DNA from 4 places in the Blautia acetica genome. Region 1 is predicted to be linked to each of the others. Evidence: riboswitches for the same ligand, from Rfam matches in the RefSeq annotation. Region 1 holds a riboswitch; each other region holds the start of a gene.
What was found. A riboswitch is a leader RNA that binds a small molecule or an ion and turns the genes downstream of it on or off. The one in region 1 is predicted to bind thiamine pyrophosphate.
Positions count from the first base shown of each region.

Region 2: linked by a shared signal. The riboswitch ahead of thiS (sulfur carrier protein ThiS) and the one ahead of thiD (bifunctional hydroxymethylpyrimidine kinase/phosphomethylpyrimidine kinase) in region 1 are both predicted to bind thiamine pyrophosphate.
Region 3: linked by a shared signal. The riboswitch ahead of WBS51_RS10700 (thiamine-binding protein) and the one ahead of thiD (bifunctional hydroxymethylpyrimidine kinase/phosphomethylpyrimidine kinase) in region 1 are both predicted to bind thiamine pyrophosphate.
Region 4: linked by a shared signal. The riboswitch ahead of thiC (phosphomethylpyrimidine synthase ThiC) and the one ahead of thiD (bifunctional hydroxymethylpyrimidine kinase/phosphomethylpyrimidine kinase) in region 1 are both predicted to bind thiamine pyrophosphate.

Region 1 is NZ_JBBEWO010000002.1:225,430-233,020, reverse strand. Features, by position in the region: gene WBS51_RS02465 (cysteine-rich small domain-containing protein) at 1-191, opposite strand, end outside; gene fliB (flagellin lysine-N-methylase) at 222-1,370, opposite strand; gene thiD (bifunctional hydroxymethylpyrimidine kinase/phosphomethylpyrimidine kinase) at 1,440-2,909, opposite strand; TPP riboswitch at 2,959-3,065, opposite strand; gene WBS51_RS02450 (arsenate reductase family protein) at 3,076-3,435, opposite strand; gene WBS51_RS02445 (bacteriohemerythrin) at 3,447-3,869, opposite strand; gene WBS51_RS02440 (GNAT family N-acetyltransferase) at 3,929-4,336, opposite strand; gene WBS51_RS02435 (DUF1284 domain-containing protein) at 4,383-4,811, opposite strand; gene WBS51_RS02430 (biotin transporter BioY) at 4,808-5,362, opposite strand; gene WBS51_RS02425 (PepSY domain-containing protein) at 5,573-6,172, opposite strand; gene WBS51_RS02420 (sensor histidine kinase) at 6,252-7,591, opposite strand, start outside.
Region 2 is NZ_JBBEWO010000001.1:105,927-113,517, reverse strand. Features, by position in the region: gene WBS51_RS00555 (heavy metal translocating P-type ATPase) at 1-256, opposite strand, end outside; gene WBS51_RS00550 (DUF6110 family protein) at 247-570, opposite strand; tRNA gene WBS51_RS00545 (tRNA-Leu) at 874-956, opposite strand; gene WBS51_RS00540 (diaminopimelate decarboxylase) at 1,044-2,321, opposite strand; TPP riboswitch at 2,511-2,615, shown strand; gene thiS (sulfur carrier protein ThiS) at 2,726-2,920, shown strand; gene thiF (thiamine biosynthesis protein ThiF) at 2,920-3,555, shown strand; gene WBS51_RS00525 (thiazole synthase) at 3,592-4,362, shown strand; gene thiH (2-iminoacetate synthase ThiH) at 4,375-5,628, shown strand; gene WBS51_RS00515 (thiamine phosphate synthase) at 5,621-6,220, shown strand; gene pyk (pyruvate kinase) at 6,313-7,591, opposite strand, start outside.
Region 3 is NZ_JBBEWO010000015.1:32,391-39,981, reverse strand. Features, by position in the region: gene WBS51_RS10740 (hypothetical protein) at 1-444, shown strand, start outside; gene WBS51_RS10735 (hypothetical protein) at 643-783, opposite strand; gene WBS51_RS10730 (DUF3990 domain-containing protein) at 785-928, opposite strand; gene WBS51_RS10725 (DUF3791 domain-containing protein) at 1,101-1,319, opposite strand; gene WBS51_RS10720 (hypothetical protein) at 1,384-1,566, opposite strand; gene WBS51_RS10715 (ABC transporter ATP-binding protein) at 1,841-2,584, opposite strand; gene WBS51_RS10710 (ABC transporter substrate-binding protein) at 2,601-3,614, opposite strand; gene WBS51_RS10705 (ABC transporter permease) at 3,634-4,398, opposite strand; gene WBS51_RS10700 (thiamine-binding protein) at 4,367-4,663, opposite strand; TPP riboswitch at 4,748-4,859, opposite strand; gene pdxR (MocR-like pyridoxine biosynthesis transcription factor PdxR) at 4,892-6,322, opposite strand; gene WBS51_RS10690 (glutamine--tRNA ligase/YqeY domain fusion protein) at 6,354-7,591, opposite strand, start outside.
Region 4 is NZ_JBBEWO010000012.1:70,014-77,604, forward strand. Features, by position in the region: gene WBS51_RS09430 (hypothetical protein) at 1-171, shown strand, start outside; gene WBS51_RS09435 (DUF3135 domain-containing protein) at 259-1,068, opposite strand; gene WBS51_RS09440 (glycosyl hydrolase family 18 protein) at 1,095-2,807, opposite strand; gene WBS51_RS09445 (hypothetical protein) at 2,935-3,144, opposite strand; gene WBS51_RS09450 (adaptor protein MecA) at 3,542-4,318, shown strand; gene WBS51_RS09455 (DUF1858 domain-containing protein) at 4,374-4,574, opposite strand; gene WBS51_RS09460 (DUF362 domain-containing protein) at 4,794-4,964, shown strand; gene WBS51_RS09465 (MerR family transcriptional regulator) at 5,055-5,519, opposite strand; TPP riboswitch at 5,634-5,735, shown strand; gene thiC (phosphomethylpyrimidine synthase ThiC) at 5,845-7,152, shown strand; gene dnaB (replicative DNA helicase) at 7,196-7,591, opposite strand, start outside.

The DNA.
Region 1 (7,591 bases):
TTGTCCGTATATTTGAAGTTTCCGCCGCATTTACTGCCAAGGGCGTACAGCGGGCAATAGCAGAACAGACAGTTAAAATTTTCCAAATCTTTTGTTTCATGGCAAGGAAAATACTCACAGTTTTTGTGAGCAAAAAAAGAATATTCCTTTCCCTCCCAGTATGGTTTTTCCTGTTTTTTTTCTTCACTCATGGTCTGATACTCCTCTCTTTTTATTTTTTTCTATGCGATATCCGCCATATGCCTGGGACTGTACTGCCCGTTTTCATGGAAAATTTCTTCCAGAAGATTCAAATTTTCATCGGAGTGTTCAATTTCTCTTGCATATTCATAAGCTGTCTGAACAATTTCAGAAAAGGTCAGTCGTTCCTGATTCTGCAGCCATTTTGCGAAACAAAGTTCATCTATCCAGAAGACGCTGAACACAGCCAGAACCATTTTGGTATACACCATATCGTCATAAACAGCGCCGCAGAAATAAGTATAGACAAAAAATATAAGAATCTGTTCCTGATAAATTTCCCAGTTTTCCCTTTCCTTTTCTTCTATGTACTGCAGAAATTTTCCACGCTTTTTCTCATAAGAAGACCTTCCTTCTCCGTATAATTCAGCTTCCAGACAGGACAGGTTTCCCTCCCATTCCGTGCGCAGCACTTCCAGTCTGCGCAAGTCTTTCAGCATAAACTGCATACTCTCAAAACGAATTTCTGAACGTTTTTCAGGTTTTCTATCTTTTATTTTCTTATCTGCTTTCTGCAGTTCTTCCGCAAAATCCACTTCAAAAAGTATGCCTTCTTCCAAAGCATTCTGGAAGAGCTGTGTTATGTGCAGACATAGGAAAACTCGCTTTCTGATACTGTATTTCCGATTTTGAAGGATTTGAAAAAGATACGTTCGCACCTCTTCCAGCTTTCCGAAAAGCAGAAAATCAAAGTCTTCATAATCTTCCTCTATTTCTTCCAAATCGTCCTCTTCTTCCAGAAATTCCACTCTGGATTTGCAGCCCAGAATCATTTCTGCTGCCACAGGACAGGAAAGAGACAGGGACAGCTCCCGCAGGTTTTCAAATTCCTCTGTGTGCCTTGGATACTGCCTGCAGGTTTCGCACAGTGAGGAGGGGCCCAGTTTCCTATAGATATCGCACAAATTCTTTTCATTTAAAAAGCTGCAGCGCTTTTCATACTGCTCAAAGGCTCCCACAGACCAATCAATAGAGTTCAGAAGACGGATACCGAAATCTCCCTTCACCCGACTGTAGGTTTCCAGAGATTCCTCATCTATGAATATCTGCCAGCCTGCACAGCAGGTATCCGGACATTTGTCAGCCGTGCAGACAAAATCCTGATAATAGTGGGGTTTTCTGTAATACATAGTGAAAATGTTCCTTTCTGCTTTTCTCGTAGTATTCTCAAAAAAGAATACCACTGCCCCACCCCTTTTTCAAGTTTCCTTCATGTATTTCTCAAAAATATTTTCCACATTTTCTTTTCTCAACGCATACATATGATTCAGCGGCCCGCTGCCGTTTCCCAGGTTCAACTGTGCCCGCAAGGCTCCGGTAATGTATGCTTTTGCCCTTCTGACGCTCTCCGGCACATCATAACCTTTTGCCAGATTACAGGCTATGGCAGAAGACAGCGTGCAGCCAGTGCCGTGTGTATTGGGATTTTCCACTTTTTCTCCTGGATACCAGATAAATTTTCCTTCAAAATACAACAAATCATCTGCCGTCTCCTTTAAATGTCCGCCCTTTAAGAGCACAGCTCCCTCCATGCCCTCTCCAATGATTTGCGCCGCTTTTTCCATATCTTTTCCTGTATGAATGTTCATTCCTGTCAGAATTTCCGCCTCTAAGAGATTGGGGGTCACCACATCAGCCAGCGGAAACAGTTCTGCCTTTATTGCCTTCTCTGCCTCTTTCTGCATAAGAGTTCCCCCACTGGTAGCTGACATGACCGGATCCGCCACAATATTTTCGGCTTCATATTCCCGCAGTTTTTCTGCAATGGCATGGATAATCTGGCTGTCTGAAACCATACCGATTTTCACAGCATCCGGACAGATATCCTGGAAAATACAGTCCAGCTGCTTTGCCACAAATTCCGGCGGTACGTTCTGAACCCCGTAAACTCCGGTAGTGTTTTGTGCAGTCAGGGCAGTAATGGCTGTCATGGCATACAGACCGTGTGCAGTAATGGTTTTTATATCGGCCTGGATACCTGCTCCGCCGCTGGAATCTGAACCTGCAATGCTCAGAACTTTTTTCATACTCCTTGCCGTCATTTCTTCTGAAAGTTCCCGCAGCCGCCTGCAGGCCTCTTTTATATTTTTCTGTCCGTAAATCCCGGAAACCACAGCAACACCGGAAACGCCGCTGCCTTTTAATTCCATCAGATTACTTTCTTTCACGCCTCCGATAGCTACCACCGGAATGGAAACGGCCCGGCAAATGGCCTGCAGCTCTTCTCTTGCAACAGGCTTTGCGTCCTTCTTGGTAGAAGTTCCAAATACAGCTCCCACGCCCAGATAGTCTGCACCCAGAGCTTCTGCTTTTCTGGCATCCTCCACAGTCCGGCAGGACACACCAATGAGTTTATCCGGCCCCAGTATTTCTCTGGCTTCCAAAAGCCCCATGTCCTTCTGCCCCAGATGAACACCGTCCGCCTGCACCTTCCTGGCAATTTCCACGTTATCATTAATCACAAAGGGAACTTTGTATTTTGCTGCTAACTGCCGGATTTTTACGGCTTCTTTGAAAAATTCTTCTTCTGCTAAATGTTTTTCCCTCAGCTGCAAAAAGGTAACTCCTCCTTCCAGAGATTCTTCCACCTGTTCTTCAAAAGACTTTTCTCCCACCCAGGTTCTGTCTGTCACTGCATAAAGCTGCATATCTTCTTTTTTACATTTCATGTCTTTTCCTTTCTTTCGGAGACGTAAAAACCGGGAAACGTCAGCACGTCTCCCGGTTTTCACATCTCCCTACGCTGGCATTACCCATATCAGGTTAAAGGGTCGAAGTTTGAGCACTTCCTCTCAGCCCGCCTACGGGCTCCCCTGACTGCATATGAAATTGTTTTTATGCATTTTCCAGCTTTTCTGTCCATTCTTTCTCCTTAAAGCCGGGAAGTGCAAAATCTTCGCCCACCAGAATCGGACGCTTCACCAGCATCCCATCTGTGGACAGAAGTTCCAACTGCTCTTCTTCTGTCATGGAAGGCAGTTTGTCTTTTAAATGAAGTTCTTTGTACTTATTCCCGCTGGTATTAAAAAATCTCTTTAAAGGAAGTCCGCTTTTTTCATACCATTCTCTTAATTCTTCCTTGGAAGGTCTGTCCTCCACAATATGGCGCTCTGAAAATTCCGGATTTCTCTCTTTCAGCCATTTTTTTGCTTTCTGGCAGGTGGTACATTTTGGATATTCCACAAATAATAACATAATTTTGATCCTTATAATCTCTCTGCATTCGATGCCATGAATTTGTACTCCGCTACAGAACGGTCAAAGCCTTTGATGTGGTCAAAGAGCCAGTCCACAACATTTTTCTGTACCTGTGCAACAAAAGCTTCTGTAGGACCTTCTTCCTCTTCCAGCATTTCCTGTAATTCTTTTACTGCTTTTTTGAATTCCGCATGTTTTTCCTTATGTTCTTTGATACCCGGATATTCCATTTCTTCCTGCAGTTTCTCCTCTGCACTAAAGTGAAATTCTGTATAGTCCAACAGGTAATCCAGCATTTTTACTGCTTTAATTTTACCCTGTCCGTCTTCACAGCTTTCCAGAAGCTGGTTAATTCTGCCAATCAGTTCTTTATGCTGAGAATCTATCATCTCATTTCCTGTTACTAATGTTTCATCAAATTCTGCTCTCATAGTCTTAAACCTCCTCTGTGATTAGCTATAGTGTACCACATTTTTTCCGGTTTTCCAATCTAAATTTCCTTTTCCAGAATCACTTTCTGACACCGAAGTCCATAATTTCTGTAAAATTCCAATACCGATTGATTGAAATTCCACGCTGTCAGTTCCAGTTTAAAAATATTCCTGCGTCTGGCTTCCGCTTCTGCCTCTATAAGCAGCAGTTTTCCGATACCCCGGTTTCTATATTTTTCGTCCACGCAAATTGCCTCCACATAGGCTCTCTGCCTTTTTCTGGTAATACTGCCTCCTCCGGCTGTATGATACTTTATCTCACACATGCCCACCATTTTTCCGCTTACGCTGGCTGCCAAAAACAGGATTTCCGGGTTAGCCATGTCTTCTGCAAACTGCTCCAATGTATAAAAATGCTGCACATCTTTATAAATATCCGGTCTGGCCTGGCTGTGCAAATCATGCACCTGCTACATAAATCCCGCGATTTCTCTGTAGTCCTCTTTCTCCGCCTTACGAATCTTTGGCTGTTCCTTCGTATCCTCCATATCTCTCCTGCTCCTTCCTCCTGCAAATTTCACCCCACTGGCAATGCCCGCAGATTCCCTCCCGTCTGCCTGGCTTCAGAATACTCTTCTCCACCAAATGAAAAAACTCTTCCCAGGAAATGACACAATTTTCTTCCAGTCCACATGCAAGCAGCACCTTTCGGTCATATTCTTCCACTTTATCCTGGCTAATGCAGATATCTTCCCTTAAATTTGGACATTTCTTACATAGAATATCCCCTGTTGTCACAATTTGCAAGATTGGATTCTGCTCCATGCCTGCCAGAACGTTTTCCATATGCGCTGTAAATCCGTCACTATACCCTTTTCCCTCAAAAAAAGCAAGGCACATACCATGATGTGCCCGCAATCTGAGAAGCCTTTCTTCTCTCATCTTCTGATAACGCCTCCCAGTCTCTTTGTCAAAACCATTGCCAACAAAATTTTCAGCAAATCCGGAATAATAAAAGGAATGACACACCAGCCTAATACTGCGCCGATTCCCACTGGACCTGTCTGGCTGGTATACACGACCAGAAACCACAGAGTTCCTACGGTATAGCAGGCCAACAGTCCTGCAAGCATGGAAAAGAACAGCGCTGCCTTTCCTCTTCCGAAGAATTTTTCCATCCCCCACATCACCAGTGCAGAAACCAGAAATCCCACAATATATCCTCCGGTAGTTCCTGCCAGAACTCCAATTCCTCCTGTAAATCCTGCAAACACCGGAATTCCTATGATGCCAAGCAATATGTAAATCAAAACCGCCATGCTGCCTCTTCTTCCGCCTAAAATTCCCACAGCAGTAAAAACTCCCATAGTCTGCAGTGTAAATGGCACCGCCGCCGGAATGGAAATCCAGGAGCATACTGCAATTAATACTGCAAAAATACTCACATAAACCAAATCTTGTGTCTTATTTCGTTCCCCTGCTATTGTTGTCATATTCTTTTTCCTTTCCTGTTGCTGTTTTTCAATTTTTCTTCCTACACTTTACCATAGGGTAGCAATAATTGTCAACCTTATTATACTTTTAAGTTTACAATATACTTTTTGTTTACAATAAATGTGGCACAAAACAGCTATGGAAAAGAAAATAGGAAAAGCATTTTCATTCTCCATATGGTTTCGTGCCACATCTTCCTCTTGTATTTCTTAGTAGTTCTCTTCGCTCCACTTCAGGAAGGAACCTGTATTCGCGTCAATTTCAAACTCATACTCTGTCTGCTGGTAAACAATATCTCCCTCGTAGATATATTGCCCGTCATCCAAATCCAGTTCCATGCGCAAATCTTTTTCCTCTGCTCCGGGAACACGTTCTAAAGCCGCTTTTTTCGCGTCTTCCTGGCTGACAGCTACCTGAACGTTCTGTGCATCTCCCTGGGAACTGCTTTCTGCTGTGTTCTGCTGGTTTGCTGTATCCTGTCCCTCTGTTGTCTGTGTACCGGAGGGTGTCTGTGTCTCATAAGAATCACGGACGTCTGTTTCCTCACTTAAAACGGCTCCGTCACTGGCCCCGATGTCATAACTGTACTCCTTCTCTCCTGCATCAAACTCCACTTCGTAAATACTTCTTCCGTCATCTCTGTCCTTGCTGACTTTTAATCTGGAAACCTCATCTTCCGTAACCCCTGCCTTCTCAAATGCAATACTTTTGGCAGATTCCTGTCCAATATCCTTTCCTTCTGCTGCTCCGCATCCTGCCAGCAAACCTCCTAAAACCAAAACAGCTGTTATCCTTGTATATTTCTTCATAAATAAAATCTCCTCTCTGTATTTGATGAAGTCAGTATACCCAGGAAAGATTAAAGAAACATTAAAACCAGAAAATATTTTACTTTTTTTCTCCACTTTCTTCTGTGGGCAGCCAAAAGGTAAACACACTGCCCTTGCCAAGAGTACTTTCCACCTGGATTTCTCCCTGGTGGGCCTGCACAATCCATTTCACCATAGGCAGCCCCAGCCCGGAATGACTGTCCTGTATTCTGGCCTTATCGACCCGGTAAAACCGCTCCCAGATATGAGGAAGGTCTTCCGGGGAAATTCCCTTTCCATCATCCTCTATACTTCCCCAAATTTGATTTTCCATACCCTGCAGACGGATTTTCACATAGCCCGGTCCTCCGTGATAAGCAATGGCATTGGAAACCAGGTTCACCACCATACGGAGGTAAAGACTCTCGTCCACTTCCGCAAAAAGATTTTCCTCTATCTGCATTTCCAGCCGGATATTTTCTTTCTCTGCCAACAGTTCCATCTCCAAAGCAGCCATTTCCGTCAATTCACTGAGGTTTACCCGCTCTTTTTGAATTTCCTGCCGTCCCTGGTCTGCCCTGGACAAAAACAGGAGGCGCGAAATCATGTCTGACATTTCAAAAGCTTTTTTCTGAATCCTTTGCAGCTGCGTTTTCTGCTCCCTCGTCAGATTTTCGTCTTCCAGCAACTCCTCACACTGCGCCAGAATCACTGCCGCCGGCATACGAAGTTCATGAGAGACATCCGAGGTAAACTGCTTTTCCCTCTGAAATCCCTCCTCTATCTGCGCCAACATTTTATCAAATGTTTCTGCCATCACATAGACTTCATCTGTGCCGCGGCCAAGACCTACTCTTCTGGACAAATCCCTGTCTTTCTGTATCTCCTGTACGGTTTCTGTAATCTGCCTTACCGGGCGCAGCGTCCTTCTAATGAAAAAATACCCCGCTGTTCCTGTAAGCGCTACCAGCAGAGGCAACAAAATCAGAGCCAGACGCTGAACGGTTTTCATACTGTTTTCTGCACGATTAATGGAACAGACACCCCGGATATACACGTCCTGAAATTCTCCCGGCCGATACTTGATATCAAAAACATACCACCGCGCGGCGCCTGTTCCCACAGTCTGCATACTCCCATCTGCAAACACCGTCTTTTCCTGAAAACCATAAGGCACTCTCCCAAAGAGAAAGGTTCCCGTTTCATCATATAAAGCCAGGTAAATGCCATCCTCCAAATCATAAAAATCCTGTTCCATATCCAGTTTACCATTTTGCACACTTACTTCATCCATACTTTCATATACCCGCTTTTCCAGTTGAGCCTGTACAGAACCTAAAATTTCCTGGCTACTGAGGGAAAACAACAGCCCCAGGGAAATGCAGGTTAAAAGCGTCATGAAAAAAGTAAACATAAGCG
Region 2 (7,591 bases), on a different contig from region 1:
CCGTGTTCTCCGGAACCAGTTCCTGAAGCTCCCGGTTCTCAAAAGAAAACGCTGTCAGACCTTTGATAACTTCCTTCCTGCTGCCGCTGTAGCAAACCACTGCATGGCCGGTTCTTTCATACACCTTTGCAGAAACCACATTTTCAAGTGTGCCCAAATAGTACTGCAGCATATCCGCTTCTTCCACGGTCAGACTCTTCTTCGGCGTGGCAAAACGAATACGACCTCTGATTTCATGCTGAATCTTTATTCGCATTTGGCATCTTCCTGTTCTTTTTCAGCCTCTTCTTTTACTTCTTCAGCTTCTTCCGCACCGTCTTCCTGGGCGCATGCTTCTTCTGCATAGCGCTGTGCATTGATTTCATTTGCTTCCGCCAGAACATCTTCTGCGTTTTCCTGTACCGTTGTCACCGCATCCATAACACAGTCTTTTGCTCTTAATACGGCTGCAGTAGCCTGCACATAAGCTTTTTTCGCGTCCTTACTTCCCAGAATCTTAACTCCTGCTGTTCCAAATAAAACTCCGCCTGCAAAAAGTGCCGCTTTCTTCATTAATTCTGTACTTATCATCTTCAAATCCTCCTGTATTTATTTGTGCTTGTAACCTGTGTAAAATGTCATTCCAAGGCAGAAAAGCATCGCCCATGCCCAAAACCTGTGCTTCTTCATTTTTTCCACTCCTTTTCCATTTTACATATTTTCTAATCAAGGGTCTTTGATAGTTGCATAAGCCAACCTTTGATTTCAAAATACTACCACCCACTGTTTTTTTTGTCAATATCTGTCAGAAAAAATAGCAGAAAACAGAAAGAGACTGAACCCCTTGATTTTAGCGGATTTCAGCCTCTTTCTATTTTCCTTCATTCATAAAACTGCCGGCAATGGGACTTGAACCCATACGTGGTTGCCCACAACAGATTTTGAGTCTGCCTCGTCTGCCATTCCGACACGCCGGCATTTCCTAACGGAACAATAGATATCTTAGCATAACTCTTTCCAAATTGCAAGCATTTTTTTGAATTTTAAATTCATTTAATCCAATTCTACTGATTGCAGTCCAGCTTCTTATAAAAATCAAAGCAGTCAAAGGTTGCAAAATAATCCTTCGGTGTCTCTGCCCTGCGGATTAACTGGGTGCTTCCGTCCGTTTTCAGCAGAATTTCCGCAGATTTCAGCTTTCCATTGTAATTATATCCCATGGCAAAGCCGTGGGCACCAGTGTCGTGAATCACCAGCAAATCTCCTTTGTCAATTTTCGGAAGCATTCTGTCCACTGCAAACTTATCATTGTTTTCACACAGGGAACCTGTCACATCGTATTTGTAATTACACGGCTCATGCTCTTTCCCCATAACGGTAATATGGTGATAAGCCCCATACATAGCCGGGCGCATAAGGTTTACCGCACAGGCGTCCACTCCAATATACTCCTTGTGGGTATGTTTCTCGTGAATGGCCTTTGTCACCAGACAGCCGTAAGGCCCCATCATAAAGCGCCCCAGCTCGGTGTAGATAGCCACATCTCCCATGCCTGCCGGAGTGAGCACTTCTTCATAAACTCTGCGCACCCCTTCTCCAATCACACGGATATCGTTAGGTGTTTCTTCCGGTCTGTAGGGAATGCCCACACCGCCGGACAGATTAATGAAGCAGATCTTTGCCCCGGTTTCTTTTTCCAGACGCACCGCCAGTTCAAAGAGGCGCTTTGCCAACATCGGATAGTATTCATTTGTCACTGTGTTGCTGGCCAGGAAAGCATGAATACCAAATTCTTCCACTCCCTTGCTTTTCAGAATCCGGAAAGCCTCAAAAATCTGCGCTTCCGTCATGCCGTACTTGGCCTCTCCCGGATTGTCCATGATTCCGTTGCAAACCTCAAAAACTCCGCCCGGATTATAGCGGCAGCTCATACGCTTCGGCAGTGTACCAATGGCTTCTTCCAGGTACGCAATGTGGGTAATGTCATCTAAATTAATGGTAGCGCCCAGTTCGTTGGCATACTGAAATTCCTCCGCCGGAGTGTCATTAGAGGAAAACATAATGTCCTCTCCCACACAACCCATGGCTTTGGAGAGCATCAGCTCTGTATAAGAAGAACAGTCACAGCCAAAGCCGTACTCTCTTAAAATCTCAATCAGGAAGGGATTTGGTGTTGCCTTTACCGCAAAATATTCTTTAAACCCTTTGTTCCATGCAAAAGCCTCCTTCATGGCCTGCGCATTTTCCCGGATACCTCTTTCATCATATAAATGAAAAGGGGTCGGGTATTCCTTTACAATTTCTTCCAGCTTTTCCTTTGTCACAAATGTCTTTTTTTCCATATATATTCTCCCTTAATGGATTTCTGCTTTTCTGTTTTTATCTGACGAACCTCATTATACGAAAATGTGTCTTGCTTTTCAAGTCATTCCCCTGTCTTTTTTTATTTTTTAACGTATTGACGTATTCCAGTCAAAAATCCACAGAAAACCTTTGCAATTTTACCAGTCCTGTTGTATAATGAACGAAATAAAAACAGACGGGAGCTTGTATGACAGGCTGAGAGGAAGGTATGACCTTCGACCGATAACCTGATTTGGATAATGCCAACGTAGGGACGCCTGAGAACCACATATGTGAAAATATGCAGCGGGAAGTTACCGAACTTGGTAGCTTTCCGCTTTTTGTTTTCCTAAAAACGGATATACAATTCTCCACAAGCCAGGCTCCCAGATGGAGGTGAAAAATGGTAATAATCAACGGAACTTCCCTGCCTATGGACGGCAAAACGCTGTCCGAATATCTGGAAATGTCCAATTACAATCCCCTGCGCATTGCAGTGGAACGCAATGGCCACATTGTTCCCAAAGCAAAATACAATGAAATCACGCTGACAGACGGCGATGTGCTGGAAATTGTCAGCTTTGTAGGAGGCGGCTGATGATACCCACAAAAGAAGAATGGATAAAGGCCCTGGAAGAACGCCACGGCCAAACCTTGCAGCAAAAATTTGCTTCTGCTTCTGTGGCCGTATGCGGACTGGGGGGACTGGGCTCTAACATTTCCCTCTGTCTTGCAAGAGCCGGAATCGGCAGACTGATTCTCATCGATTTTGACCGGGTGGATATCACCAATCTCCACCGCCAGCAGTACAAGGCCCATCAGATAGGCATGTACAAAACAGAAGCCCTTGCGGAAAATCTCCGGGAAATTGTGCCTTATCTTTCTTTAGAACTGCATACAGAGACCATGACCGAAGAAAATACCCCACAATTGCTGCAAAACGCCCAGATAATCTGTGAAGCCTTTGACCGGGCGGAAAATAAGGCCATGCTGGTCAACCGCGTACTGGAAACCATGCCGGAAAAATTTCTGGTGGCAGCTTCCGGAATGGCCGGAATTTCCAGCGCCAACTCCGTCCGGACCCGCCGGATTACTTCCCGTTTCTATCTCTGCGGAGACGAAAGCAGCGACACAGGCAGCGGGCTGGGGCTTGTCTCCTCCCGGGTCATGTGCTGCGCCGCCCATGAGGCGCACATGGTACTGCGGATTCTGGCAGAACAGACCGAACCCTAAGGTACAACACCAAACATACAGAAAGAAGGTACATTTATGAACAACGATACGCTTATCCTCGGAGGACGCGAATTTCATTCCCGTTTTATTCTCGGCTCCGGGAAATACTCCCTCAAGCTCATTGAAGCAGCCGTAAAGGATGCGGGTGCAGAACTGATCACTCTGGCTGTCCGCCGGGCCAATACCAAAGAAGAAGAAAACATTCTGGATTATATTCCTGAAAACGTTACCCTGCTTCCCAATACCAGCGGCGCCAGAAATGCCGAAGAAGCAGTGCGCATTGCCCGTCTGGCAAGAGAACTGGGCTGCGGAGACTTTGTAAAAATCGAAATTATGCGGGATTCCAAATATCTGCTGCCGGATAACCAGGAAACCATAAAAGCCACGGAAATTCTGGCAAAAGAAGGCTTTCTTGTCATGCCTTACATGTACCCGGACTTGAATACCGCCAGGGACCTGGCTAATGCCGGCGCTGTCTCCATTATGCCTCTGGCTTCTCCCATTGGTTCCAACAAAGGACTGGCCACCAGGGATTTTATCGAAATTCTCATTCAGGAAATAGATTTGCCTGTCATCGTAGACGCCGGTATCGGACGGCCTTCCCAGGCCTGTGAAGCCATGGAAATGGGCGCTGCCGCCATTATGGCAAACACGGCTCTCGCCACAGCCGGAGACCTTCCTCTCATGGCTTCTGCTTTCCGCCAGGCCATTGAAGCCGGACGAAAAGCCTACCTTTCAGGACTTGGCAGAGTTCTTACAAGAGGCGCTTCTGCATCTGACCCGCTCACCGGTTTTCTTCACGATTAGGAGGCGGCAGTCATGGAAAACGAATTTTTAGTGGACTCTCAGTATCTCTCTGAACAGGCGCTGGCAAAGAAACACCGTCTGGAAACAGACCCTTCTTTTCGGAAAAGCCACATGGAATATCTCCCCGGCATGGAGCAAATCCAGTCTGATGTATGCGAAAAAGTCATGAGCCAGGTGGCTTCCTATGATTACACCCACTACACAGCCAAGGATGTCCGGGCAGCCCTGTCCCATCCGGTCTGTTCCCTGGAAGATTTCAAGGCTCTGCTCTCTCCCGCCGCCGAGCCTTTCCTGGAAGAAATGGCCCAGAGAGCGAGACAGGAAACCAGCCGCCATTTCGGCAATACCGTGTATCTGTTTACCCCTCTTTACATTGCCAATTACTGCGAGAATTACTGCGTATACTGTGGTTTTAACTGCTATAACCATATCCACCGCATGAAGCTGACTATGGAGCAGATTGAAAAAGAAATGAAAATCATCGCAGACAGCGGCATGGAGGAAATCCTCATTCTCACAGGTGAAAGCCGCTCCAAAAGCGATATTTCTTATATCGGGGAAGCCTGTAAACTGGCGCGAAAGTATTTCCGCATGGTTGGGCTGGAAATTTATCCGGTAAACACCGACGAATACCGCTATCTTCACCAATGCGGCGCGGACTATGTCACAGTGTTCCAGGAAACCTATGACAGCGACAAATACGAAACCCTGCATCTCATGGGGCATAAACGCGTGTGGCCTTACCGCTTCGATGCACAGGAACGGGCCTTAAAAGGTGGTATGCGGGGCGTTGCTTTTTCCGCACTTTTAGGACTTTCTGACTTTCGGAAAGACGCCCTGGCCAGCGCCCTGCACGTTTACTATCTGCAGCGGAAATATCCCCATGCGGAAATGTCCCTCTCCTGCCCCAGACTGCGGCCCATTATCAACAACGACAAAATCAACCCTCTGGACGTGCATGAAACCCAGCTTTGCCAGATTCTCTGTGCTTACCGGATTTTTCTTCCTTTTGTGGGCATTACAGTATCTTCCAGAGAAAGTGCCCAGTTTCGGGACGGCATTGTAAAAATCGCAGCAACCAAGGTATCCGCAGGGGTTTCTACAGGAATCGGCGACCACGAAAGTAAATACAGCGGAAAGGAAACGGACGGGGAACAGGGAGACGAACAGTTTGAAATCAACGATGGCCGCAGTCTGGACCGGGTTTATGCAGACATTGCGGCTGAAGGTCTCCAGCCTGTCTTAAACGATTACCTCTATGTCTGATATTTTATGTATCACCAACCGGAAGCTATGTGGGGAAGACTTTCTTTCCCGCATAAAAAAACTGGCAAAGGCCAAACCCCAGGGCATTATCCTTCGGGAAAAAGATTTATCAAAGTCACAGTATGAAATTCTTGCCCGGCAGGCAATAGATATCTGTGCTGCTTATGACACTTCCTGTATTTTACATACCTTTACAGACGCGGCCCTTTCTTTGAAAGCAAAATCCCTGCACCTTCCTCTGTCCCTTCTAAAACAGATGACAGAAAAAGAGCGGAAAGCCTTTTCAATTCTGGGAGCCTCCTGCCATTCTGTAACGGACGCTCTGTTAGCAGAACGTCTGGGATGTACCTATATTACTGCAGGACATATTTTTGCCACTGAATGCAAAAAGGGACTTCCCGGAAGAGGAGTTGCTTTTCTGGAAGAAGTCTGCAAAAGTGTGTCCATTCCCGTCTATGCCCTTGGAGGTATCACTCCCGAAAACAAAAAAGAAGTGATGAAAACCGGGGCTAAAGGGGTTTGCATTATGAGCAGCGCCATGACCTGCGCTGAACCGGACAGTTATCTGGCAAAACTGGATTCCCCTAAGTGAACGGCTACGACTATAGCAAATATCTGCAAAAAATGCCCGAACAGCCTGTCCTCTCAGGCCATTCGGGCATTTTAAATTTTTCTTTTACAACATTATTTTACTTCCATTACATGCAGCATATTGGTTACATTGGATTCTGCCTTGCTGCTGTTGGTCGCCGGGTCTCCGGCTGTAACTACCACAAGCTGGCCTTTTGCCACCAGTTTGTTCTCTTTCAATGTTTCCATGGCATTGATAATAATATTTTCCGTTGTATCTCTTCTGTAGCCTTTCAGCGGTCTTACGCCCCAGTACAGACGCATTTTACGCTCTACTCTCTCATTTGGAGTAATGGCATAAATCGGCATAGTAGGACGGAAGCTGGAAACCATGCGGGCAGTTTTTCCGGACATGGTTGGGGTCACAATGCAGTCTGCCTCAATGTTTCTGGCAGTACGTACGGACGCAATACCAATAGCACAGGAAACCTTTGTTTTCTGGTACATTGTTCTGTGCTTAATATATTTTTCGTACTTCACATAATTTTCTGTGTTCTCTGCGATTTCGTTCATCATCTTCAGCGCTTCCACCGGATATTTTCCCGCTGCTGTCTCACCGGAAAGCATAATAGCATCTGTTCCGTCATAGATGGCATTAGCCACGTCTGTTACCTCTGCTCTGGTTGGACGCGGATTGCGAATCATGGAATCCAACATCTGTGTGGCTGTAATAACCGGAATATAATTCGCATTACATTTACGAATAATCATTTTCTGAATATGAGGAACCTCCTGTGCCGGAATCTCCACGCCCAAGTCACCGCGGGCTACCATAATTCCGTCAGACACTTCAATGATGGCATCCAGGTTTTCCAGACCTTCCGCATTTTCAATTTTTGCAATAATCGCAATGTCTTCTGCGTTGTTTTCTTCCAGAATCTTACGAATTTCCAGCACACCCTCTGCATTTCGAATAAAGGACGCTGCAATAAAATCAATCCCCTGTTCAATACCGAAAAGAATGTCTGCTTTGTCTTTTTCTGTAATAGCCGGAAGCTTTACGTTGACATTGGGCACATTCACGCCCTTTTTCTCGCCCAGTTCACCGCCGTTTACCACGCGGCAGACAATGCGTCCCTCTGCCACTTCTTTTACTTCCAGTTCAATCAGACCATCATCAATAAGAATTCTGTTGCCTGGCACTACATCCTCAGCCAGACCTGCGTAAGTAATAAAGCAGCCCTTTTCATTCCCGGTCATTTCCTCTGTGTAAAGAACAAACTCCTCATTTTCTTTCAGTGTCACTTTCTTTCCGCCTTCCAGTACGCCTGTACGGATTTCCGGGCCTTTGGTATCCAGAAGGATAGCCACTGGCTTCTCCAGCTCTTCTCTC
Region 3 (7,591 bases), on a different contig from region 1:
GAAACCATGGAATACAACCGTCTGAGTTTCATCAATGACGCAGTGGAAATTCTGAAGGTCCTGAAAATCCGTATTGAGCGCGGCGACAAAATCACAGACGCAGTTTCTCATCGGATTTACAACCTGCCGGACTTCAAAAACTTTGTCCGCGAGCATTTTTCATCCTACATTTACAGCCAGGTATTTACGGCCTTAAAGGACGAGAAAAGTTATTTCTCCTTAGAGCCCTGTGAAGGCGGTTACGAACTGGTGCTCTCAGACAAAGACCAAAAAGTATACAAATGGATTTCCAGTTTGAACGAAAAGTTTTCTCTGGTTTACATGGCAGCCACTAAGGTCGTATACATAAAAAATGTAAGAACCAAAACCTACACCCCTTTTCTTTCTGCGAACGGCAAATACTGCCGATATGACGAAAGTGTAGGAAAACTTCTGGAAATTTAAGGGGCTATCGGGAAATACCGTTTTTAGCTTCTAAATCTTAAAATAAGAATCTCCCTTAGAAATCAGTGTTTTTTATACCTAATCTTCTATGGGGGATTCTTATTTTTTCTTTTCTGTATGTATTTTAGGGCACAAAGACCCCTCAACTGCATTTTTGAAAGCCTATATGAATAAAGATAAAGTTATATCCTATAAACCTTATATTTCTGCTTGAACAATACGTCCAAAGTTTATCTCATCTTTAAAAAGATCATACACATATTCTGAGCTTTCCATATATAAACCGGTTTCTTTATCCTGAAGTTTTTCAAAGACTTTTGAGTTATAAAACTTATCCATATTAATTTCCTACCTTTCGTAAAAGTTTTATACTTTTTTCTGTATGAAAAGAATACTGCGATGATGTCTTTTTATATATCATTCCTTTCAATAAGGTTTCAAAATCAATAATTTCATTTTCATACTGACGAAATAATAATGCCATATTATCATCCGCAACAGGTCCTATAACCATATCATATTTGTAAATGTTCGATTTCTATTATTCATGACAAATTTTGCACATTCTTCCGTTGTTTCTAAACCGAAATCTTTATATGGTCTGCACATTGCCAAATTTATACTATCAATTACAATATTACTTCCATGATATAATCTCATAACACGCCTCCGTTTTTTCGGCACAATATCCCTAAGTCTTCTATTATTGTTTCAAAATCTAAAGTATGCTCAACTTCATAGTTTTCTTTTATAAACGCAATACCTTTAAACTGAAAAGGGTAACGAAATGCTTCCTGTATACTGAGATTATGATGTTGTGCAAATTCGTTTACACATGCAACAGTAAAACCTATTTTCTTTTTCTTTTCACTCATCCAAAACCTCCATTTACTCTTATCTATTGAACTATAGTATTATAGTCCAAACAACGATGACGCGTCAAAAAGTACAGCATTCGGTAAGCACAGCCCATACGTATCTGCAAATATTCTTATTAAATTCACCTGATGGTTCTTTATTTTCTTCATAATCCTTTTGTAAAACCTGCTTAATTTCCTCAAACTTCTCATAAGCTTCTTCTTTTTGAAGTCTGTTCCAGTAATGCGGCACAATCTTCTTCATAATACATGATTGTCACATTCTCCCAACATGTCCCTCTGCTTTCTACACTTTATTTTAACTGATTTTTATCTGCAACTCAAGAAGATGAAGAAACAAAAAGAAAAAGCCGCATTTCTGCGACCTTCTCATACCTTTTCCCATCTCTACCTCACCACATACAAACCCTTCACAAAAACACCTCACAGCTGCGTTATCATGTTGTAATACTTTCCGATATCTCCAAATGCATTTTTATAATAGTTCTCCACTGCTATCTGAATATTATATGCGGCTTTTAATTTTCCCCTATCTTCTCCAGAATATACCGTTTATACTCCAGAAACTCTGGCGTCAGATTAAAATCCGCCGCTCTGGGCTTTTTCTCTTTTATCACAATTTCTTCTGTGATGGTTCCCGGACTCCCTGTTAAAAGATAAATCCGGTCCGCCAAAAGAATGGCCTCGTCTATATCATGTGTAATAAAAATTGTAGACAGGTGAATCTGCTCCATGACGTTTAAATACCACTTATGCATGGCAATTTTTGTCAGGGTATCAAGGGCGGAAAACGGCTCGTCCAAAAGGGCAATTTTCTGAGAAAACATATACGTCCGCAGAAGCGCTGCTCTCTGGCGCATACCCCCGGAAAGCTGAGCCGGGTACTTTTTCTGAGTCCCTTCCAGCCCAAATTCCTGAAAATAGGGCTGCACCTGACTTCTCGCCGCCTTCTTTTTCTCCCCCTTGATAATCAGAGGCAGGGCCACATTGTCTTCAATGGTGCGGTAAGGCAGAAGCAAATCCTTCTGAAGCATATAGCTGACCTTCCCCGGACTGCCTGTAATCTCCTCCCCGTCTAAAAACACCTGTCCGCTGTCCGGCTTTAAGATACCGGAAATCACATTAAAAAGTGTTGTTTTTCCGCCGCCGCTGACGCCTAAAAGAGCCACCAGTTCTTTCTCCCCCAGACGGATGGACACGTCCTCCAGAACCTTCCTGCCGTCAAAGGATTTTGTCACATGGGAAACTTCAAGCTGTGCCATTTTTTTGCCGCCTTTCTTATTCCGGAAGATACTCATTGGAAAATCCTGTATTTTCCGGTATTTCTGTTTCTGACAGGCCGTTTTCATTCAGCCAGTTATAAAAAGCGTTCCACCGCTCGGGGCTGATATATCCCCAGCGTTCTTCCTCTGCCTTATACTGGTCAGCCAGATATTTCTGACTGGCTTTTACCAGTTCCACATCCAGTTCCGGTGAAGCCTCACAGAGAATGTCTGCTGCCGCATCCGGGTCTTCAATGGCAAATTCATACCCCTTTTTCAACGCTCTCAAAAAAGATTTTGCCGTTTCCGGCTCTTTTTCCAGAAATTCGTTATTTCCTATAATTACAGGTGTATAATAGTCAAATACCGGATTGATATCTTTAAACGCAAAGTAGTCTGTATCCAGACCTGCCACTTCTGTAGCTACACCAGCCCAGGCGTAAAACACCCAGATAGCGTCCACGGACTTTGTCTTCAGTGCGGATACCTCGTCCGTCACTGTGCTTGGAATCAGTTCCACTTTACTGAAATCCCCTCCGTCTTCCTCCACCACGTTTTTCATCATGGCTTTTTCAATGGGAGCGTCCCAGGTGGCATACTTTTTCCCTTCCAGTCCCTTGGGACGGTCCATGCCCTCCCCTTTTCTGGAAATAATACCGGAAGTGTTGTGCTGTACAACAGCAGCTATGGCTGTATTGGGAAGTGCGTCTTCTCCCGCTACCGCCGGTGCCATCGTATCCTGAAAGGAAACACCCAACTGGGCTTTTCCCGATGCCACCAGGGCGTCTGCACCGTCCTCCGGCGGCTGTACGATTTCCACTTCCAGCCCCTCATCTTCAAAGTATCCCTTTTCCTTGGCCACATACAGACCGGTATGGTTGGTATTCGGTGTCCAGTCCAGTACAAAAGTCAGCTTTTCTGTTTTATTTTCTGCTTTCTTCTCTTCTTTCAGAGCGCCGGATTCCCCGCAGCCTGTAAAAGCTGTGAGAACTGCCGCGCACAAAAGCGTCGCAAAATATTTCTTTTTCATGTATCTTTTCTCCTCTGTCTTATTTCACATTTTCCCAGGGCATGGCCTTTTTCTGCAGAATTTCCACCAGCTTCATAAGAATCAGGCTGATAATGGAAATGAGAAAAATCACGGCAAACATTTTGTCATAAGCAAATGCTTTTTTTACCCGTGTCATGTAAACCCCAAGACCGCTGAAGCCTCCCAGCCATTCAGAAATCACAGCGCCTACTACGGAATACGACACGGAAATTCTAAGACTGGCAAAAAAGTGACTCATGGCTCCCGGCAGCTTAATATAACGAAAAATCTGAAACTCTCCTGCCCCCATGGAACGCATGAGATTGATCATATCTTTATCCGCAGACCCAAAACCGTCCAAAAGTCCTACGGTAATAGGAAAAAAAGTCACCACCACAATGAGAATCACCTTTGGCAGCATTTCATATCCAAACCACAGCACCAAAAGGGGCGCAATGGCCACCGTAGGGATGGTCTGGGTCAGAACAATTAAAGGATAAAAGGCTTTGTACAGCTTTTCAAACCGCTCCATGATTACCGCCATGAGAAAACCCACGGCAATACCGCAGGCCAGTCCCAGAGCCGCCTCCAAAAGCGTTACCTTTGCATTTTCCATTAAAAGCCCGAAATCCCCCACAAAAGCCTTCCCCACATCCACCGGGGAGGGCAGCATAAAGTTGGGAATCAGCCCAGCCATGGAAACCGCCTGCCAAAGCACCAGCAGTACAGCCAGAGCCGACACGGTCCAGATTTTACTGGTGGTGTTTTGAGACTTTTCTTTCAATGGTAAGCACATCTCCTTCCGGCTTGTAGCTGACCTTAATATAAGCAGCTACAGACGGCGCTCCTGCCTTCACTGCAATATGCTGACATTCCTTTACAATGTCCATGAGTTCGTCATAGTCTCCCTCAATGGTTGTCTCAAAAGGGCCTACATAATAATTATTTCCCGTACTTTTAATATAGGCAATCACCTCGTCTACAATACGGATTAATTCCTCGTCGTCTTTTGCCTCCGGCAAAGTCTGGATAGCTACGCTTGCGTTCATATTTCCTTCCTCCTTATTCTCTTTCTGTATAAAAAATCCCACCAGGGAGTACCTGATGGGATTCATGTCTGTATCTGAACCTGCAGATTTTACAAAATGCTTCCTACGCCGGCATTATCCGAATCAGGTATGAGGGTCTAAAACGAATGTGGTTTTATTCTCAGCCGGACTTGCTCCAGCTCCCCTTGCAACGTTCAGTTTACTGTATTTATAATTTTCTGTCAATACTTATTCCCAGACCTCTTTCAATTTCCTCATGGCTTTTTCGATTTCTTCTTCGGTCATGCAGGCATAGCCCAGAAGTACCTTTCTTTCCGGTTCTTTTTTTATCTTGCTGCTTTCTATGCCGTATTCCGAGTATCCGTAGACCTGAACACCGGCCGCTTCTGCCCGCAAAACTGCCTCCTCTTCTGTCAGCCCGTTTGTGAATTCCAGTACCAGATGAAGTCCCGCATATTCTCCCGAAAAAGTACAGATATCCCCCATATCCCGCAGAACTTTCACCATTTTGTCATGCTTGCTTTTATAGACAGCCCGCATACGGTTCAAATGCCGCTCATATCCTCCTTCTTTTAAGAATAACTCCAGTATCTTCTGGTCTGCTCTGGACACGGTTACTGAAAAAGGACTTTTCCGCTCTGCATACTGCTCTGCCAGAAACTCCGGCAAAACCATATAGCTGACACGAATGGACGGGGCAATGGATTTGGAAAAAGTTCCCATATAAATCACACGCCCGCCCCTGTCAAATCCCTGCAGAGCCGGAATAGGCTTTCCGCGGTAACGGAACTCGCTGTCGTAATCATCCTCAATGATGTAGCGATTTTCCGCTTCCTCTGCCCAGTCCAGAAGTGCCATACGGCGTTTCAGGGGCATAACCGTGCCTGCGGGAAACTGGTGAGAGGGCATCACATAGGCAATCTGTGCACCGGAATCTTTCAAAGAGGAGATACACATACCGCTTTCGTCCTGCTTCACCGCTTTTACCTCATACCCAATGTGCAGAAAATCGTAATATGCAGTCAGGTAGGTATGGTCTTCCATGGCAATCACACGGTTTTTCCCCAGAATGGTTCCCAGGAGCATCAGCAGATAATCGTTTCCTGCTCCAATTAATATCTGCTCCGGGCGGCACCGCATGCCTCTGGCCTGATACAGATATTCCGCCACTGCGCTGCGAAATCCATATTCTCCCCAGGGATTTCCCAGCTGAAACAGGGTATCGTCATCCTCTGAGAGCACCTGCCTTGCCAGCTTTTTCCAGACATTGTGAGGAAAACCGCCGGGCGCTATGCCGTTTAAAGAAAAATCATAGGCACAGGTTTTCTGTTCTCTCGCTGCCCTTTTAGAGGGATTCTCTTTTTCTGTTTTCCACTCTTCTGTCCTCTTCCTGCCGGGAACGTAGAGGCTGTCTATTTCGCAGATATAGTAGCCTTTGCAGGGAATGGACTCAATATACCCTTCGGATACCAGCTGGTCATAGGCCAAGTCTACGGTGCTTCGGCTCACAGCCAGACATCTGGCAAAGGCTCTGGACGAAGGCAGCTTTTCTCCCGGTATTAAATGCTTCTGCTGCACAGCCCTTTTGATATAGTCACAAATCTGCTCGTAAATCGGCACTTTGCTTTTTGTATCCAGAGGAATTAGTAATTCGTTCACAGGCTCCTCTTTTCGTATAAAATCTTAATCATTACTGATTCAGTTTAAAAGAACTCTTCAGAGACACAATGCGGTTAAATACCGGCGCTCCCGGTTTGCTGTCATGGCAGTCCGCACAGAAAAATCCGTTTCTCACAAACTGGAACCGGTCGTAAGCCTCTGCTTTTCCAAGTTCCGGCTCTACCAGACAGCCTTTGACTACCGTAAGAGAATTCGGATTCAGGTTCAAACTTCCGTCTTCCTTATTGTATACGCCTTTTTCTTCATCTACGATATTCTCATACAGACGGCACTCCGCCTCTACGGCTGTCTCAGCGCAAATCCAGTGAATCGTTCCTTTGACCTTTCTTCCGTCCGGGGAATTTCCGCCTTTGGAGGCCGGGTCATACGTACAGTGGATAACCGTTACATTTCCCTCTTCATCCTTTTCGCAGCCTGTACAGGTCACAAAGTACGCATTCATGAGGCGCACTTCATTGTCCGGATAGAGACGTTTGTATTTCTTTACCGGAACTTCCATAAAGTCTTCTCTTTCAATGTAAAGTTCTCTTCCGAAAGGCACTTTTCTGCTGCCCAGTTCCGGATTTTCCATGTTATTTGGCACTTCCAGGTACTCGATTTCGCCTTCCGGATAGTTGTCAATAACCAGTTTTACCGGGTCTAAAACAGCCATCATACGAGGCGCTTTCATCTTCAAATCTTCGCGGATACAGTATTCCAGCATAGCGTAATCCACAGAACTGTTGGCCTTTGAAACACCGCAGAGCTCTACGAATTTCTGAATGGATTCCGGTGTAAAGCCCCGTCTTCTAAGAGCCGCAATGGATACCAGACGAGGGTCATCCCAGCCGTCTACAATGCCGTCTTCTACCAGCTTTTTGATATAACGTTTTCCTGTCACTACATTGGTCAGATACAGCTTTGCAAATTCAATCTGCTTTGGCGGATGGGGATATTCCAGTTCTGTTACTACCCAGTCATACAAAGGTCTGTGGTCTTCAAATTCCAGGGTACAGATGGAATGGGTCACACCTTCAATGGCATCTTCGATGGGATGTGCAAAATCATACATAGGGTAAATGCACCATTTGTCCCCGGTGTTGTGGTGTGTCATATGCGCCACACGGTAGATAACCGGATCACGCATATTGATATTAGGAGAAGCCATGTCGATTTTGGCGCGAAGTACCTTGCTGCCGTCCTCAAATTCTCCGTTTCTCATTTTTTCAAATAATTCCAGATTTTCCTCCACACTGCGGTTTCTGTAGG
Region 4 (7,591 bases), on a different contig from region 1:
TTTCACTGTCTGGACTGCATCTGCCATGAGTTTGATCTTCCATCCCCCATATGGCTGGATGCCAACATCAAAGACTTTCAGAAATTTTCAAAAGTACGGTTTTCGCAGGATAATTTTATTGAAATCCTGGACTTTGACTATCTGGAACTACAGATTATTGAAGAAGACTGACAGACAACAAAAGGCTGCAGCCTGCTCCATTTTTTATTAAAAAGAGCATCCTGCAGCCTTTCTGCTATTCTCGCTTTTATCCACCTTTTATTCTTTGAGAAGACCATCCAGTTCTTCTTCCAGCATGGCCTCATCCTCTTCGCTGAGCAGTTTTGAAATCTGGAGCGCCAGCTTACTGTCTTCGTCTTCCTCGTCCTCTTCGTCAAACTCTTCCAGTTCCGCAATATCCTCCATGGCATCCATGATGTCCAGTTCCTGGGTATCTCCCAGATGCAGTTCGTCGTCCACTTCTGCTTCCGGATGTTCTTCCTCCGGGATTTCGATTTTATGGATTTCCAGTTCCGTATCCTCCCCGATATCGCTCAGAGATGTAGGCATACTGCTGATAATCTGATGTACCTCCTTATAAGAAGACATAAATCTTCTCTGAGCCTGATTAATCAGCTCTACGATACCGTTCATTTCTTCCTGTACAGCCACATATTTCTTCTTACCTTCCAGAAGTTTATCATCAATCTCTGACTGTACAGCTTCCACCCGGCGTTTGGCTTCTTCTTCTGCTTCCGCTATCATTTTTTCACACTTTTCCCGTGCTTCATTTTCCATGCCCTCCGCCTTTATCTGGGCTTCAAATACCAGCTTTCCGATACTTTCGTAATTGTCAATATACTTCTGGTATTTTTCCTTGATATCTTCCTCCATGCGGGCCTGATAAGCTTCTTTTAATTCAATTCGTTTCTGAAGCTCTGCAATCTTTGTATCCCGGTCTGCAATCTGCTTCTTATAGTTGACCTGAATCTCTGCCATTTCGTCTTTCAGCTTCTGAATCAGTTCCTGCACTTCTTCCTTGTCATATCCGCCCATAAGGGTTGTCTTAAACATTTCGTATTCTGCCATGATACTCCACCTCGTATTTTCTTTTCTTACTGTAAATATTTACTGATGATTTCCCAGACATCTGCCCGTTCAAATCCCAGTTTCCATGCAGCTACACCAGCCAGCTCATACTGCTGAACCAGCTTCATTTTCTCCTCCAGGGATTTTTCATCTTCCAGCCAGATTTTCTGTGTTCCCTCAGCTGTAACAAGTTCTCCGTAATTCTGGGAGACGTCTTTGTTCCAGTAGACCTCCATCCCCTTTTCCTGGACATACTTGTCCGCCTGGTCCATGCCAAAGACCTCACTGGATACCATACCGTTGTTATTCTCTGTCCATAATCTGGTATAGAATGGTACAGCGTTAATCACCTTTTCCCTGGGAACTTCTTTGAGCGTCTGCACAATTCCTTCCTCCACAAACGGCAGAGAAGCCACTGAGCCGGCACTTTCGGAACCTGTGGTATGCTCATCATATCCCATGATAATCACATAATCCGCCACAATTCCCTGTTCCTTTCGGTTATAGAAAGCCGTATACTGCGGCACCGGGTCATCAATAGACAAAACCAGATTGTTTGCCCTGCAGGTGACAGACAGCTCCCGGATAAACTGGATAAAATGCGGTGCCTCTTCCTCTGTCAGGGCTTCAAAATCCACATTAATGCCATCCATTCCCACTCTTTTTGCCTCACTTAGAAGCATTTCGATAATATGAGTCCGAGCGCTTCTCTTTGACAGAGTTTCCAGTGTGCTTACATTTTCATCAAAATTATCAATCAGTCCCCATACCTCCATGCCTTTTGCATGAGCCTTGTCCACATACTCAGCGCTGGCCAGGGAAGAAATGGTACCCTCGCCTCCCGTAACGGAAAACCAGGTGGGAGAAACGACATTCACCCCCTTTACCTCCTCCATCGTCTGGTCAAATGCAGAATTGGCTGCCTCGGATGTTACCTGATGCCAGGCCAGGTTAATCTTATAATCTCTGGTAAGACTGGTATAATTCTCTTCATAGCTGCCCTCATATACCAGTTCCGTTTCTTCTGCTGCTTTTAAATCTTCTTTCTGCACATAGCCATCCAAACCGTCCGCAGTCATAACTCTGGACCAGTTTTCCATTTCCTCCAGAAGCTGCAGGGAATCACCCTCTTTCACTTCTGAAAGAATCGGACTTTTAATCCCCCCCTGATAACGCACCACGGTATCCTTTTTTGCTTCCACAGTCTGCATGCTCTGCCATTTATAAGAAATCACAGCCCTTGCCGGACTTTCATATACCTGACTTGTTATCTGCATGTATTTCTCCAGAAAGTTCAGAGCAATGTAATAACTGCCGTCAAATTCCTTTACAAGAACATAACCTTCCTCCTGCTCTGTCCCGGCGGTTGTACTGAACGTAGTTTCCGGCTGAATCTCCATCACCGCATCGGGTGTGGTATACAGCATTTTCTGTGTCTCTTCATCCCAGTAAAATCTTCCGTCCAGCGTATCCGTTACCACGCTGTAGGGGATATAGATTTTTCCGTCTGCCACCCGGCCTTTGCTGTCACTGACCGTATCCTGCAGAATCAAAGCAGCTTCCTCCTGACCTTCCAGCTTATAGTACTGTTCCAAATCCATTCTGGTATCTGACGGTGTATATTTCTTTACATAACTTGTAATAATACCTGCTGCACCAACAATTACGATAAGAAATAATGCTATAAACACGGGAGGAATCCCTCTCCTGCGTCTTCTTCTTTTCCTTCGTTTTGCCATTTTCCAGCTCCTTTTAAACTCTCTTTTTATGTGTATTATAGCATATTTTTTTCTTTCGTCATCTATTTCTTCCAGGATTTCATGTTTTTTTCAGATTTTTTTCTTTTTTATACACAATTATGGTGATTCAGCCCTTTACCAAATCAAAGGAAACGGCCTGAAGCTTTCCATCTTCATCTTGAATGTAATCCCGCATATAACCGCCTTCTTCTGCCATCTTATATGCTTTCTCAATACGTTTCGGTGTGGTAGACCTTCCGTTCAGATACAACGTCACCCCCATATCCTCATAAGTCTCCAGTTCCCGGTGCAGAATCTTCCTTTCGTTTTTATCCATACTTTCCTCCCGCAGAATGCAAATGTTTGTGATATATTATTATCCTGCTTCTTCTTTTTTTCCGCACAAAACGCCTCATTCAGTTACAAACAGATAAAGAAAGACTCCCCGTATGTTCTGGTATAAGTGGAAATTTGCAGTGATACAGAATGTATCCGCCTGCTGCAGCAGAATGCTGCATTTCTTGAATCATAAAATCTGCCGAACATGAAAAGACTACCTGAGTTTCACTCCTTCCTGTAAAATTTACAGGGCAGTCTTCTCTATCTGTTCCCTATTATAGCATCTGTACGGTAAATTAGCAAGTATTTCTTCTTTACAATCCGACGGTGCATAGTATATAATATAAAAGGAAAAATAGCATCTTTAGATAAATAACCAGACAGGATGTGATGTTATGAAAATAGAAAAAATAAATGAAAATCAAATACGCTGCACACTTACCAGAGCTGATTTGGAAGAGCGGCATATTCGTTTAAGCGAACTGGCTTACGGAAGTGAAAATGCCAAAAGTCTCTTTCGCGATATGATGCAGCAGGCTAACCTGGAATTTGGCTTTGAAGCAGACAATACCCCTCTGATGATTGAGGCCATTCCCGTATCTGCAGACAGCATTATTTTAATTATTTCCAAGGTAGACGACCCAGAAGAACTGGATACACGTTTTTCCAAATTTACTCCTCTGGGCAATTCCGGAACATCGTCTGAGGAAGCCCCTCCGGTGGAAGTAGAAGGTGCAGACGATATTCTGGGTATTTTCCAGAAAATTTATGAGGCAAAATCCAGAGCCATGGAACGCAAAAAGAAAGAAAGAAATTCTGAAGAAACTACAAAAGAGACAAAAAAGACTGAGATTTCTGAGGAAACTCCGGTTTCCGTAAATTTAATGCGCGAGTACACATTCCGGAATCTGGATACTGTCATTGAAGCCGCTCACGGACTGAATAATTTTTTCCAAGGTTTCAGCGCTTTGTATAAAAACGAAAAGGACGGTACCTATTCACTGATACTGCGTCAGGAGAAAACCCTGCCGGAAGATTTCAACAAAGTATGCAACATACTTTCCGAATATGGAAGCGGTACCTCTTTCTCCCCGGCCAAGCAGGCTTATCTGGAGGAGCACGGCGGTTGCATGATTCCGCAAAATGCACTGACACAGCTGACAAAAATCTAAGATGCAAGCAAAAAACCTCCGCAGCAGAATCTCTGCCCGGAGGTTTTTCACATTTTTATTTATTTTCCAGAAAATCGTTAATCTGAGCAACTAACATATTTCCGTCAATTCCGTGAACCATAGCTGCTTCTGCCAGTGATTCTCCCTGTGCGGAAGGACAGCCGATGCAGTGCATGCCTGCTCTCATAAGAATCGGCACAATATTTTCATCTAAACGAAGCAGTTCACCAATTGTCATATCTGGTGTTACTTTCATGGGTAATTCCTCCTTAAAATTTTCTATTATCTTATTATAATCTCTTTTCTCATTATATTCAACTGTTTTTCTCCATTTTACGCTTCCCTTTTTTCCCCTGTATGCACAAAAAAATCCTGCTATGTTTCTAAATTAAGACTTGTATTATAGAAATAAATATATTAGAATAACCCTAAGAACTGAATCGCAAGGTTCAGAATATATAAGGAGGGTACAATCATGGCATACGTTATTACAGATGAATGTGTAAGCTGCGGAACATGCGCTGGTGAATGTCCAGTGGAAGCTATTTCCGAAGGTGATGACAAATACGTTATCGACGCTGATACATGCGTTGACTGCGGAACATGCGCTGGTGTTTGTCCTACAGAAGCTATCGTAGAAGGCTAAGATTTACATAATACAGAAACATCTATGATGTTTTGTATCATGAAGCGTATACGAAGAGGCAGGAATTTTCGTGATTCCTGCCTCTTCGTTTTATTTTTTCTGAAAAAACCGTTTCTTTTTCTGCCCTTCCTTCTCCACAGCCGCTGCCGCTTCCCGCCTGTACTGCTGGCAGCTGCGGATTCGCTCATCCAGTCTTTTATACCTCTCTTCCCCGGAATTTTTTTCCTGAAGCCTGTCCGTTACAAGTTTACTGATAATTTCCATAAATTCCCTTGATACGGAAAGGGTCGCCGTTCTATGTTCAGGTTGTTTTTTCTCTGCCTGATTTTTATAAAAAAGGGTTGTCAGTTCTCCTATTTCTTTCAGTGCATACCCTTTTTTCTTTAGTTCTCTAATACTCAGAAAAACCTGAATATCCCATCGGGTGTAGTATCTGTGTCCCATTTCGTTTCTTCCAATCGGAAGGCACAGTTCTTCTTCCCAGTACCTGAGCACATGGGATTGAATTCCCAGAAAGTGAACTGCCTCCGAAACCGAATAAATGGCCTTCTGCATATACTGACCCCTTTCTTTGTTTCTCCTAATTATTATAACAAACCCCTGTTAAATTGCAAGAAAATACGTTCGACAAAAACTGTTGACAACTACTTAAAGCGGTGCTAAACTGATAAAAAATAACCAGGGAGCCCCATGGGCTGAGAGGAAGTTTGGCTTCGACCTGTATTACCTGATTTGGATTATGCCAACGTAGGGAGTTTACACATACTGATTTTATATGTCTGTGCATCCTTTCGGCACAGACTTTTTCTTTTTTGTGGAAAATGGCTGTGCCGCAGGTTCGGATTCTCTGGTTTAAAAAATAAAAGATTGGAGAAAACCTATGACTTACACTACACAAATGCATGCCGCAAGGCAGGGTATCATCACAAAGGAAATGGAACTTGTTGCCGAAAAGGAAGGTATCTCTCCCGAAGAACTGCGTCAGTACATGGCAGAGGGAAAAGCCGTCATTCCGGCCAACAAACTGCACAAATGTCTAAATCCCAACGGCGTGGGCTCTATGCTGAAAACGAAAATCAATGTGAATCTGGGAACTTCAAGGGACTGGAAAGACGTTGATATGGAATTGCAGAAGGTACAAAGCGCCGTGGAAATGGGTGCAGAATCCATTATGGATTTAAGTTCTTACGGGGATACCAGAAAGTTCCGCCGGAAGCTGACTCAGGAGTGCCCTGCCATTATTGGAACTGTACCGATTTATGACGCTGTGGTTTACTACCATAAACCATTAAAAGACATCACCACACAGGAATGGCTGGATATTGTAGAAATGCATGCCAAAGACGGCGTGGACTTTATGACTATTCATGTGGGTATCAATAAAAGCACTGCCTGCCGTTTCAAAGAAAACAAGCGGCTTACCAACATTGTTTCCAGAGGGGGCTCTATTATCTTTGCCTGGATGGAAATGACCGGACTGGAAAATCCGTTTTATGAACACTATGACTGGATTCTGGATATCTGTCAAAAATACGATGTGACTTTAAGCTTGGGAGATGCCTGCCGTCCCGGCTGTATCGCAGATGCCGGGGACATTTCCCAGATAGAAGAACTGGTGACACTGGGCGAGTTAACCCGACGGGCCTGGGAAAAGAATGTACAGGTCATTATCGAGGGGCCGGGGCACATGCCTTTAAATCAGATTGAAGCCAATATGAAAATCCAGCAGACCGTATGTCAGGGTGCACCTTTTTATGTACTGGGTCCTCTGGTGACAGACATTGCACCGGGATATGACCACATTACAGCTGCCATAGGCGGCGCTGTAGCAGCTTCCCACGGTGCATCTTTCCTGTGCTATGTCACTCCCGCAGAACATCTGCGTCTGCCGGACGAACAGGACGTAAAAGAAGGGATTATCGCTTCTAAAATAGCGGCCCATGCTGCGGACATTGCCAAAGGAATCCATGGGGCTTCTGACTGGGATTATGCCATGAGCACGGCTCGAAAAAGGCTGGACTGGGAAGAAATGTTCCGGCTCAGTATGGACCCGGAAAAAGCCAGACGCTACCGGGCAGAGGCCAAACCGGAAAAAGAAGATACCTGCAGTATGTGCGGAAACTTCTGCGCTGTAAAAAATATGAACCGGATTCTGGAAGGGGAAATTGTCAGCATCTATGACGAGTGATACCGGATATTCCAAGAGGCAGCCGCATGAAAGCGGCTGCCTCTTATTTTTTCATATTCACAAATTTCGTATAATTCGGCATCCAAACCAGATTTACGGTACCAATAGGACCATTTCTCTGTTTTGCAATGATGATTTCCGCAATGTTTTTGTTCTCGGAATCTTTATTATAATAATCATCACGATAAATAAACATAACCACGTCCGCATCCTGCTCAATGGCCCCTGACTCTCGCAAGTCTGAAAGCATGGGTCTGTGGTCGGGACGCTGCTCTACTGCACGGCTCAACTGGGAAAGAGCCACCACCGGTACATGCAGTTCTCTTGCCAGTGCCTTTAGAGAACGGGAAATCTCTGAAATTTCCTGCTGTCTGGACTCGCTTCTTCCGCTCCCCGTCATCAGCTGCAGGTAGTCGATAAAGATAATGCCCAGATTGTG